2 regions of the Cytobacillus sp. genome follow, and region 1 is predicted to be linked to the other one. Evidence: a T-box and tRNA genes for the amino acid it is inferred to sense, from the RefSeq annotation. Region 1 holds a T-box; the other holds one or more tRNA genes.
The links. A T-box is a leader RNA that pairs with one kind of tRNA and senses whether it is charged. The one in region 1 lies ahead of glyQ (glycine--tRNA ligase subunit alpha), so its partner is inferred to be a tRNA-Gly.

Region 1 (5,743 bases):
GGGTACTCAACAAGATTGTTTACTTCTTCCAATAAATCTTCATCGACAGGGATCACCCAGTCATTCTCTTCTTCAATTTTTTCCAATTGTGATAGAATAGCACTTTTTCTTTCCTGAGGGTTAGTTATCACATATTGAGACAGCAGGGACTTTTCATAATCAGAAGGATTGTTAATTTCAATCTCTTCACCCAGAAAACGGTGGCCCCTAGTAAGGTTTGAAGTCTGAACATTCGTGATTGCAAAAGGAATGACTTCATTTCCGAATAATGCCATAAGCCATTTGATCGGCCTGATAAAACGCAGTTCCTGGTTTGCCCAGCGCATATTCTTTGGGAATGATAACGAGGTAACAATCTGCTGGAGTTCCGGCAGCAGGGCTGCTGTTTCTTTCCCTTTAATAAATTTGCTGACATGGGCATATTCAACCCCATTAATTTCTTTAAAGAATATATCTTCAACAGAAGCCCCCTGGCCCCGGCTGAATCCAACCGCAGCTTTAGACCATTCTCCATCCTCGGTTAAAGCGATTTTTTTTGCAGGTCCTTTCGCTTCCTCATTTATGTCCTCCTGGGCGGTATCTACTCCCGTTACAAGAACAGCCAAACGGCGTGGAGAAGAGAAGGCGCTGATCTCGTCAAAAGATATTTTCTTATCCAAAAGCCATGATTTCACTTTATCTGAAAGCTGATTCATTGAATTAGTGACAAATCTGGCAGGCATTTCTTCGAGTCCAATTTCCAGCAGAAGATCTTTCTTATTCATGAGATCCTTCCTCCTTATCCTTTAAAATTGGGAAGCCAAGTTTTTCTCTCTCTTCATAAAAAGTTTTGGCTACTTTTCTGGCCAGATTTCGGCATCGTGCGATATAGCCTGTTCTTTCTGTTACAGAAATCGCTCCCCTTGCATCAAGCAGATTAAAAGTATGGGAGCATTTTAATACATAGTCATATGCTGGGTGCACAAGTCCTTCATCCATTTGTCTATGTGCTTCTTTTTCATAAATATTGAACAAATTAAAGAGCATTTCCTGATCAGACGTTTCAAATGTGTATTTCGAATGCTCGAACTCAGGCTGCAGGAAAATATCTCTAACCGTAAACCCGTCAGTCCATTCAAGGTCAAACACATTTTCCTTGTCCTGAATGTAAGATGCGAGCCTTTCAATTCCGTATGTAATCTCAACAGATACAGGCTTACATTCCAATCCGCCTACCTGCTGGAAATATGTGAACTGCGTTATTTCCATGCCATCAAGCCAAACTTCCCATCCTAAGCCTGCACAGCCCAGAGAAGGATTTTCCCAGTTATCTTCTACAAACCGGATATCATGTTCAAGCGGATCAATGCCCAACGCTTTCAATGAATCAAGATAAAGCTCCTGAATATTATCCGGCGATGGCTTCATGATCACCTGAAATTGATGATGCTGATAAAGCCGGTTTGGATTCTCTCCATAGCGCCCATCGGCCGGACGGCGTGAAGGCTCTACATAAGCCACATTCCAAGGCTCTGGTCCAATCGCCCTTAAAAATGTATACGGGCTCATTGTACCTGCCCCTTTTTCAGTGTCATAAGCCTGCATCAAGATACAACCCTGTTCAGACCAATGTTTTTGAAGTGTTAATATCATGTTTTGAATATTCATAGGACACCTCTTTCTTATTTGTTTTAAAGTAAAGCTTTATGGACTTAGCAGCTGCCTACCTATTGCGCTTCCGCCTTTCTGTGAACATAAAAAACTCCCGTCTCTATGCCCAATGGCATAGGGACGAGAGTTTACCCGCGGTTCCACCCTATTTGCTGCGCTTTTGACTGCAGCCTCTTTTGTTGTCAATAGACAATATTGCTCTGGAACGCCCTTCCTTAACCATCTATGCCCGGCTCCCACTATCCCGGGTTCGCTTTAATTAGAAAATGTTAAGTACTCTTTTCCTTCACAGCAATTATATTTTATTAATTTGAATCATAGCGGAATGGATTTAAATTGTCAATAATAACAAAAGCCGAAACGCTATGCTTATAAAGAAACTCATTTCATTAAATCATTGAACTTTGCCATTTGATTCAAAAATTTTTTTGTCTTCAAGTTTAAGCCTGAATACTCTTCATAATAGGCAGAAATAATCTTTTTCAATTCAGCTTTGGTTTCAGGTTTGACAGAGATATTGCCGAGGCGGGACAAGTCAAAAAAGTAAAACAGGCGAAGCAGCTTAATTGTCGCCTGCGACACTTTAAAATGATAAGGATCCTTATCAAGGCAGCGGTGACAAATCAGGCCGTTTTCCCGGATAGAAAATGCAAAATGTCCGTCAGTGCTTCCGCAGACAGAACATTGATCAAGTACCGGATATAAACCCAGAGCATTCAGCATTTTCATTTCATAAATGTTTGTGAGAATTTCAGGGTCATATCCTTCGTTTATTAAATTTAGCGTTTGATGCAGCAATTCGAATAAGAATGGGTTAGGCTTCCTATCCTCGATGCTTTTATCAGTCAAATCGACAATATAGCTTGCATAAGCTGTCAGAAAAATATCTTCTTTAATGGACCGCATGGATGAAATCATGTCCCCCTGCTGCAGGGTACCCAAACCGCTTCCACGCTGAACTAAAAAATTCCCGTATGTAAAAAGCTGGGTGACAGCAGCAAATCTGCTGTTTGGCTTTTTCGCACCTCGTGCCATCACACCAACTTTTCCCCATTCACGGGTATATAAAGTAACAATCTTATTTGTTTCACTATAGTTAGTTGTCCTGATGACGATGCCTTCACATTTATCAAGCAACTGTGACACCATCCCTGTCTTTCGACAAACCTATGAGATGGGAAAATCAGCTTCTGCTAGCTCTTCATCATTGCTGCCGGGTATATCCTGAGTTTCCTTTTCTAGCTCCTTGAAGAGAAGATATGTGTCAATATTTCCTGTCTGGGAAAACACTCTCCAGGTAAAATCCATCATCGAAAACCCCACCTTTCAGTTATTCAACTAGCAATTTCTTTTATCCCAATACATTTATCTATATCATAGCCTGTCTTTGTAAAATCATGAGACGAAAATATTGTCAATCACCTGTATGCATATAAACCAGAAATGAATAATACTTTAATTAGGGCCGGGTTTAGTACTCATCATCACGGAAGCCAAAGTCACGGAGCTGGGACATTTTATTCCGCCAGTCTTTTTGGACTTTGACCCAAAGCTCCAGAAAGACCTTTGACCCAAGAAGATTCTCAATATCAACCCTTGCTCTTTTTCCGATTTCCTTGAGCATTTTGCCTTGCTTTCCAATCACAATGCCCTTTTGGGAATCACGTTCCACAATGATAGTAGCCATTACATGAACGACATCCTTATCTTCGCGGCGCTCCATTTTATCAATGGTTACAGCAAGCGAGTGCGGTATTTCTTCTCTTGTTAAATGCAGCGCTTTTTCCCTGATCAGTTCGGAAACGATAAATCTCTCCGGGTGGTCCGTTACTTGATCAGCCGGATAAAACTGCGGCCCTTCCGGAATATATTCTTTAATCTGTCCTAACAGCGTCTCAACATTATTGCCTTCTAAAGCAGAAATAGGGATAATTTCGCTGAACCCGTACTTTTCCTTGTAAGACTCAATAATTTTAAGTAGTTCATCTGGGTGTACCTGGTCAATCTTATTGATTACAAGGAAAATCGGTGTACGGACTGACTGAAATTTCTCAAGTATGAATTCTTCACCGCGTCCAAAGCCTTCCTGTGCATTTACCATAAACAGGATGACATCCACTTCTTTAAGTGTATTTTGGGCAACTTTCATCATAAAGTCTCCCAGTTTATGCTTTGGCTTATGGATTCCTGGCGTATCGATAAAAATATATTGTGCGTCATTGGTTGTCAGGACACCCTGAACTTTATTCCGCGTTGTTTGCGGTTTATCACTCATAATCGCAATCTTCTGCCCAATTACGCGATTTAAGAACGTTGACTTTCCTACGTTCGGTCTGCCGATTATGGAAATAAACCCTGATTTGTGTCCTTTTGGTGTCGTAGTGTTATTCATGTAAATCCTCCGGTGAAAATGCTCCTGGCAGTAATTCTTCAACTGTTAATTCCTTAATATCCCCTTTTAAATTGGTTAAAACCACTTTCATTTCAGGCGGACATAATTCGGCTATTACCTGTCTGCATGCACCGCATGGGGGAACAGGACGGTCTGTGTCAGCAACTACAGCTATGGCTGAAAAACTTTTTACGCCATCAGAATACGCTTTAAAAAGCGCAGTCCTCTCAGCACAATTACACATGCTGTACGCAGCATTTTCGATGTTGCAGCCATGAAAGACCTGCCCGTCACTGCTTAGTAGTGCTGCTCCTACTTTGAATTTTGAATATGGCACATATGCTCTATCTCTTGCAATCTTTGCTTCTTTTATTAGTTGATCGCTGTTCACAAATATTTCTTCCTTTCCTGTAAAGCGAGTTGCTCCCCACGCCATTAATAACCAATATTTGGAACTGTAATGGGCTTAGTTAGATTGAGCAGAGACGCTCAATAGCTTCTTCTGTAAGAAGCAGCCGCTTCTCTTTTATTTTACAACATTTTACTTTGATTTTCATCGTTTGTAGAAAAAACGTAATAAAAAAATTGAATTTTCTAAAAATATATAGGCTGATTAAATTTTGAACCAAGCCACCATTCTCAATGAGATTCCACAACATCTCCCCAGCCTGCAATATTAACTGCTGTTCTGTCATTTTAGCGGATTCAGTTGGCGTTTTCAAACACATGCTTATTTATTTCTGCAGAATCCTGTCAGGCTTTGCTGTTTATATGGAAAAAGCCAAAAAGCAAAGCTGCCCATCAGGACAGCTTCAGATTACTGCAAAACATGAGAATTTTAGGAAGAAATATAACCCCGCCTATAATTACACTTACAATTGCATACACCAATACTGCTCCAGCAGCAATGTCCTTCGCTTGCTTTGCAAGGGGATGATAATCTTCTGTTGCCAGATCCACAACCCTTTCAATGGCTGTGTTCAGCAGTTCGAGTGAGAGCATGCCCCCGATGGCCAGGAGAATGATCATCCATTCAAAGCTGGAAATGCCAAAGAATACTCCAAAAATAATAACAGCTATCGACACCGCCAAGTGTATCTGCAGATTCCTTTCATCCAATATTGCTGTTCTAATGCCGGAAAAAGCAAACGAAAAGGATCTGAGGACACTATGTTTCCGGACCTTTCTATCTCGTGAGCCCGAATTCATCTAATATATCCTTTTGGCGGGAAAACATTTTTTTCTCATCTTCTGGATTTTCATGATCATAGCCAAGAAGATGAAGGAAGCCATGGACCGCCAAAAAACCAAGCTCCCTAATAAAAGAGTGTCCATACTCCTCCGCCTGCTCCTTCGCCTTCGCAACGGAGATAATTATATCCCCCAGGACTCTGGGCATATCGGCCCCTCTCAGTTCGATTTCACCTTCACCCAATTCTTCCATTGCGAAAGAAATAACATCTGTCGGCCGATCTTTATCCCGATACTCCCTGTTAATTTCGCGGATGCGCTCATTGGTCACAAATGTAATGGATACTTCGCTTCCCGGCTCCACAGATTCTTTAGAGGCAGCAAAATTAATAAGCTCTTCAATTTTGGCTATTTCATTTTCCTGAAGCTCATTTGTCTCATCCAAAAAGTCAATATTTAAATTCATGCCTGTTTCACCTTCTGTTTTGTCATTTCAGGATACTCTATACG
Region 2 (5,743 bases), on a different contig from region 1:
TAAGTAGAAGTATTCACCGCCTTTGCTGCTATTAAAGAAATCGTCCAATGATTCATGATAGACGATCTTTACAAATTGCCAATAATCCAGACCTGCACGCTTCAGCATTTTATCTTCTGTCGAAAAGCCAAGCGGCCGGATCAGATGCAATGTCGTATCAGTAGCCGCACAAGTACGGGCTATATTACCGGTGTTTGCCGGAATTTCCGGCTGATATAATACTACATGCAATCCCACTTTTTTCACCTCTAAATTAATTCTGCATGTGTTATTATATCACTTTGATATCACCATACAAATTACTGATCATCAGTTATAGACAAAAATTTATATTTAATATTCGGTGTATAGGCTGTTGAATCTTCATAAGCCCAATAACGCATTCGGCTGTTATAAGTATGGGCATTGACCAGCGGCATTCCTGAGGCATCTTTCCCCGTCACGATCGTTGTATGGTCAAATCGCCCGTCTCCCTGAAAATCATAGCAAATGACATCTCCAATTAAGAGCTGATCCGGACTCGAGACTTCCTCCGCTCTTAACCCCGAATTCGAACTCGGCAGATACCACCGCAATGAATTTGCAACCGTCCAGCTGTAGCTCCAATTCCCGCTTCTCATCCACCATCCTTTTCCGCGGTTAGGAAACCCTCTCATCGGTCCGCCGCCTACATGAAGACACTGGGAAATATAATTCGTGCAATCCACTTCAAATTTTTTATAAGCCGGATTATAGCTGTTCCACCATTTTTCTGCATACTGCACTGCCTTCATGCGGTCATACTCATACTCTATCCTTTCTTCCTCTCCATATTCACGGTCAGGAGACGCTTCAGCTTTTTGAATATCCTTAAAAGGGTTTTTCTCCCGATCCTCGACAAACACTCCTTTATAAAAGTCGGCTGTGCGCTCTTCAATTTCTTCTTCCATAAAGAATATGCCTTTTTGCTTAATTAAATATTTAAAGTGAACTCTGTATTCAACCTGCTTCATATCATCCTTCTCCCTGCCGACCGTGATCACTTTTCCGGTTGCCTGGGCTTTAACAATCTCACCGGACCTGCCGGAAAGTGATTCTTTCTTCTTTTCAATCTTAGGGCAGGTATGAATTGAACCTCTTGAATGGGAAACGCACTGCTGCACTCTTTTTATTAACAGCTCCTGAAGCTGGTCCCTCACGCATCTCACTCCTCTCCTATTCCATACATATGAGACGAAGCTGAGGACTTTGCTTAATTTTTCGTGCAATATATTAGTAAGTCAGCCGGGCTGACCAGTTTCTCTATTTGTCCATAAAAAAAGAGGGAGATTCCTCCCTCATCATTGTTCTATAAAACTTAAACCTTTTTCAATCTCAGAAACGACCCCTCCGTCTTTTTCCTGCTGCAACGCCTGTTCCAGGGCAGCCAGTGATTTCTCACCGCCAATTTTCCCGAGTGCCCAGGCAGCCGTTCCACGGATCACCGGCCGAGGATCTTCTGTCATGACTTTAATCAGATCTTCTACAGCTGTTTCGTCTTTGTAGTGAGCCAAGGCGATAATGGCATTTCGCTGGATCGGCTTTTTCCCTCTCCAGGAGCCTGAAACCGGGCCATATTTTTCTTTAAATTCCCGGTTGCTGATAAATAGGAGCGGCCTTAAAAGCGGCTTTGCCACTTCGGGATCCGGCTCCATTTCTTCGTGCAAATGAAAATCCTTGCCTTTATTTTCAGGGCATACAGTTTGACAGGTATCACACCCGTACAGTCTATTTCCCAGTTTTTCCCTATACGGCTCTGCAAGAAAGCCTTTTGTCTGTGTCAAAAACGCGATGCACTTCTGTGCATCAAGCTGACCTCCCTGGATTAAAGCTCCAGTCGGACAGACGTCAACACATTTATTGCAGCTTCCGCATCTGTCTTCCATTGGTTTATCCGGTACAAAAGGCAGGTTCGTTATCATTTCTCCGAGATAAACATAGGATCCGAATTCTGGTGTAATAATGGAACAGTTTTTGCCGCTCCAGCCAATTCCGGCACGCTGCGCTACAGCCCGGTCAACCAGTTCACCTGTATCCACCATGGATTTGCATAACGCCTCAGGGATTTTTGATTGGATGAAGCGCTCAAGCTTTTGAAGACGTTCCCTCAGGATATGATGATAATCTTTACCCCATGAAGCGCGGCAGAAAATTCCTCTTCGCTCACCTCTTTTGCTGACAACTCTGACCTTCATTTTGGAAGGGTAAGCAACAGCAATTGAGATAATGGATCTGGGTTTGTCCATTAGCAGGCCCGGATTCACCCTCTTCTCAATATCAGGCTCTTCAAATCCTGATTGATATTGAAGTTCCTGCTGGCGAATCAGTCTATTTTTCATCTCATCAAAAGTGCTGGCTGCTGTAAAACCGATTTTATCTATGCCAATTGTTTTGCTGTATTCAATAACTTCCTGCTTGAATTGGGAAAAATCCATTGTATAACCTCCTTTCGTGAAAATTTAATTTATATGAAAACAAGCTGTATCAATGCCGGTGATAGATACCGGAAAGTCTTTAATTTATTGAATCACCGCTTATTATGATAAACTATTTTAAAGTAATTTTGGAGGTGGAAAGCTTGGAAATTACGATTGCTCCCGAGTTGTGCAGGTTATTTCCCCAATTTAAAATTGGATTCATTACATATAAAAATATAGAAGTCGGACAATCTCCTCAAATGGTAAAGGGCAGACTCCAATTATTTCAGGAATCAATTTATTTTGACTTAGAGGACAAGAGTGTTACAGAACTTGAGGGGATCAAGGAATGGAGACAGATTTTCAAAACAGCAGGCAAGGATCCAAATCGGCACCGTCACTCTGCAGAAGCACTGTACAGAAGAATTAAAAAACAAAATTATCTGCAGCCGGTCAACAGCTCCATAGATATTAACAACTTCTTTTCCCTCGAATATCAAATACCGATTGGCGTGTATGACGCCGATAAGCTTTCAGGTAATCTGACTATCAGGTTAGGCAAAGAAGGCGAAGAATATAACGGTTTAAACGGAAGACCCAACTCACTTGCCAATTTAATTATTAGTGAAGATGCGGCAGGGCCATTTGGCAGTCCGTTTGTCGACTCAGAAAGGTCAGCGGTGACAGAGCAGACTAATAATGCCGTTCAAATCGTTTATTTGCGCCCTTCTCTGGAAATGGAAAAGGCTGAAAAAATGGTTGATTCTTTAATGAACATGTACACTCAAGTACATGGCGGAGAAGGAGCCTCTAAGGTAATTGGATGTTAAACAAGTTTCTAAAAAATCGAGTGGTATCCTCGGATGCCACCCGATTCTTTTTGCTTAATAGCCAAGGAAAATGAAAAAACGCAATACCTCGTTCTTTTTGAACGAAACACTGCGTTGGCTATGTATGGAGCGGGTGAAGGGAATCGAACCCTCATCATCAGCTTGGAAGGCTGAGGTTTTACCACTAAACTACACCCGCATTTGTGTATTTATATTTAATCAGCAATGAAATTATGACTAAACCCTATGTCGATTTTTATCAACAGAAAAAATAAACATTGTGTCGAATCAACTATTTAATAGTACTAAATTCAGTCAGAATGGTCAACCCCATTTGAGAAATTTGTCGAAAATACAGGGAAGGATTTTAAAATCCTCCCCTGCTAAAATTGTTACATCCACCACATTTCTGAAGGCTGCTCTTCGATTAAGATCGATTTAAGGTTTCTGACTGCCCTTGTAAATCCTTCTTCTATAGACATAAGCGGATCTTCATGCTCAATGCTGACAACATAATCATACCCAAATGTTCGCAAAGCGCTTATCATATCCGACCATTCCTGCAGCCCGTGTCCGCACCCGACTGACCTGAATGTCCACGCTCTGGTCTGAACATTTCCATATGGCTGCATATCTGTTAAACCGTACATATTAACATTTTCCTGATCAATATAAGTATCTTTTGCATGAAAATGATGAATGGCATTTTCTTTTCCCAATATTTTTATTGCCGCCACAGGGTCGATTCCCTGCCACCATAAATGGCTTGGGTCCAGATTGGCTCCAATGGCATCACAGGTTTCTCCCCTTAATTTTAGAAGTGTATAAGGAGTATGCACAAGGAACCCGCCATGAAGTTCAAGACCAATTTTCACATTATGGTCTTTTGCAAATTGCCCGGCTTTCTTCCAGTAAGGAATGAGTTTCTCCTCCCATTGCCATTTCAGCACTTCTCCATACTCATTCGGCCATGGAGCGACCGGCCAATTCGGATGCTTGGCCCCTTCCCCATCACCTGCAGTACCGGAAAAACAGTTAACAACCGGAACATTCATTAAGCTGGCTAACCTAATCGTGTCATATAAAACACGGTCCGATTCCTCTGCAAATGCTCTATCAGGGGAAATCGGATTGCCATGGCAGCTGAATGCGCTGATTTCAAGCCCTCTTGATAAAATCTTGTTCAGATAATCATCCCGGAGTTCTTTGCTTTCTAATAGCTCGTTCAGGCTGCAGTGAGCATTTCCGGGATATGCTCCCGTTCCGATTTCAACAGCCTTAAGCCCAGCAGCTTTCACATGATCAAGCATTTCTTCAAAATTCTTCTCAGCAAATAAAACGGTAAATACGCCGAGCTTCATAAAATCTCCTCCTTGCTTCTAAAATATTTCTCTTCTGCCCATTTCACTGCTTTTATAAATCGCATCAATAATTCTGGTTGTCTGCAGTGCTTCTTCTGCTTTAACTATGAACTCTTCTCTCCCCAAACAGCTGTCAATAAAGTTCTGTGCCTGCGCCAAAGCATAGTCATCCTCACCCGGCAGCCATTCTGGGCGTGTATTAAGGAGCATTCCATGTTTTGATTGGTTCAAACTGAATGGGAATAAATCAATTCCTCCATTCTGCCCCGAAAGGCTGAGGCCTTCATCATCCCCTTCGATATTGGCCGACCATGAGGTTTCAAAAAGCAAGGATGCGCTATTTGCAAATTTTATGTAAGCAGTCACATGATCATCGACATGAAAGGATTGATGGTCAAAACTTCCCCATAGATTCACCTGCCCAGGCATTCTGCTCAAAGTATTATAAGCTGTACCGGAAACCTCGGTTTCCTCGGGGTTTCCTAGAAGCCAAAGCGAGAGGTCAAGCAAGTGGCACCCATAATCAATCAAACTTCCTCCGCCCTGAAGTTCCTTATTAGTGAAAACACCCCATCCCGGTACCTTTCTTCTTCTCATCGCTCGTGCCCTGGCTGCAAATGGAAGGCCAATTTCATCTTCTGAAATGAGTTTTTTGGCAGCCTGAGCCTCTTTCATAAACCGGTAGTGGTAGGCAATGGCCAAAACCTTTCCCGACCTGTCTCTGGCCTCTATCATTTTCCTGCATTCATCTGCTGTCATGGCCATCGGCTTCTCACACAATACATGCAGCCCAGCCTCCATCGCAGCAACCGTAAGCTCTGCATGAAACTTGTTCGGTGTACAAATAACTACAGCATCAGCTTCATTGAATACTTCTTTATAATCTGTAAAAACGCTTCTAATTCCAAACTTCTTTGCAGCCAGCTGTGCAGTATCCTTATTCACATCGCAAATAGCCGTAATGGAAGCACGATCCGATAATTTTAATATAACTGGGATATGCCTGGACTGGGCTATTCCGCCAGCACCGATAATTCCAATCCGAAGTTTCTTCATGAATGCACCTCAATTAATTTTGACAATCTGCTTTGTTTCGCTTGACTGCAGCGCAGCAAGT

Region 2: it has a tRNA-Gly gene. The T-box ahead of glyQ (glycine--tRNA ligase subunit alpha) is inferred to sense a tRNA for this amino acid. The anticodon was not compared.

Annotation. Positions count from the first base shown of each region.
Region 1 is NZ_CAXQGS010000038.1:130,696-136,438, forward strand. It holds gene glyS (glycine--tRNA ligase subunit beta) at 1-764, opposite strand, end outside; gene glyQ (glycine--tRNA ligase subunit alpha) at 757-1,647, opposite strand; T-box leader at 1,764-1,949, opposite strand; gene recO (DNA repair protein RecO) at 2,032-2,787, opposite strand; gene ACEQ1T_RS06035 (YqzL family protein) at 2,818-2,961, opposite strand; gene era (GTPase Era) at 3,122-4,042, opposite strand; gene ACEQ1T_RS06045 (cytidine deaminase) at 4,035-4,478, opposite strand; gene ACEQ1T_RS06050 (diacylglycerol kinase family protein) at 4,844-5,251, opposite strand; gene ybeY (rRNA maturation RNase YbeY) at 5,229-5,699, opposite strand; gene ACEQ1T_RS06060 (HD family phosphohydrolase) at 5,696-5,743, opposite strand, start outside.
Region 2 is NZ_CAXQGS010000013.1:13,766-19,508, forward strand. It holds gene trmL (tRNA (uridine(34)/cytosine(34)/5-carboxymethylaminomethyluridine(34)-2'-O)-methyltransferase TrmL) at 1-237, opposite strand, end outside; gene ACEQ1T_RS01595 (amidase domain-containing protein) at 300-1,178, opposite strand; gene queG (tRNA epoxyqueuosine(34) reductase QueG) at 1,320-2,453, opposite strand; gene ACEQ1T_RS01605 (B3/4 domain-containing protein) at 2,597-3,265, shown strand; tRNA gene ACEQ1T_RS01610 (tRNA-Gly) at 3,391-3,464, opposite strand; gene ACEQ1T_RS01615 (sugar phosphate isomerase/epimerase) at 3,658-4,626, opposite strand; gene ACEQ1T_RS01620 (Gfo/Idh/MocA family protein) at 4,645-5,682, opposite strand; gene ACEQ1T_RS01625 (Gfo/Idh/MocA family protein) at 5,692-5,743, opposite strand, start outside.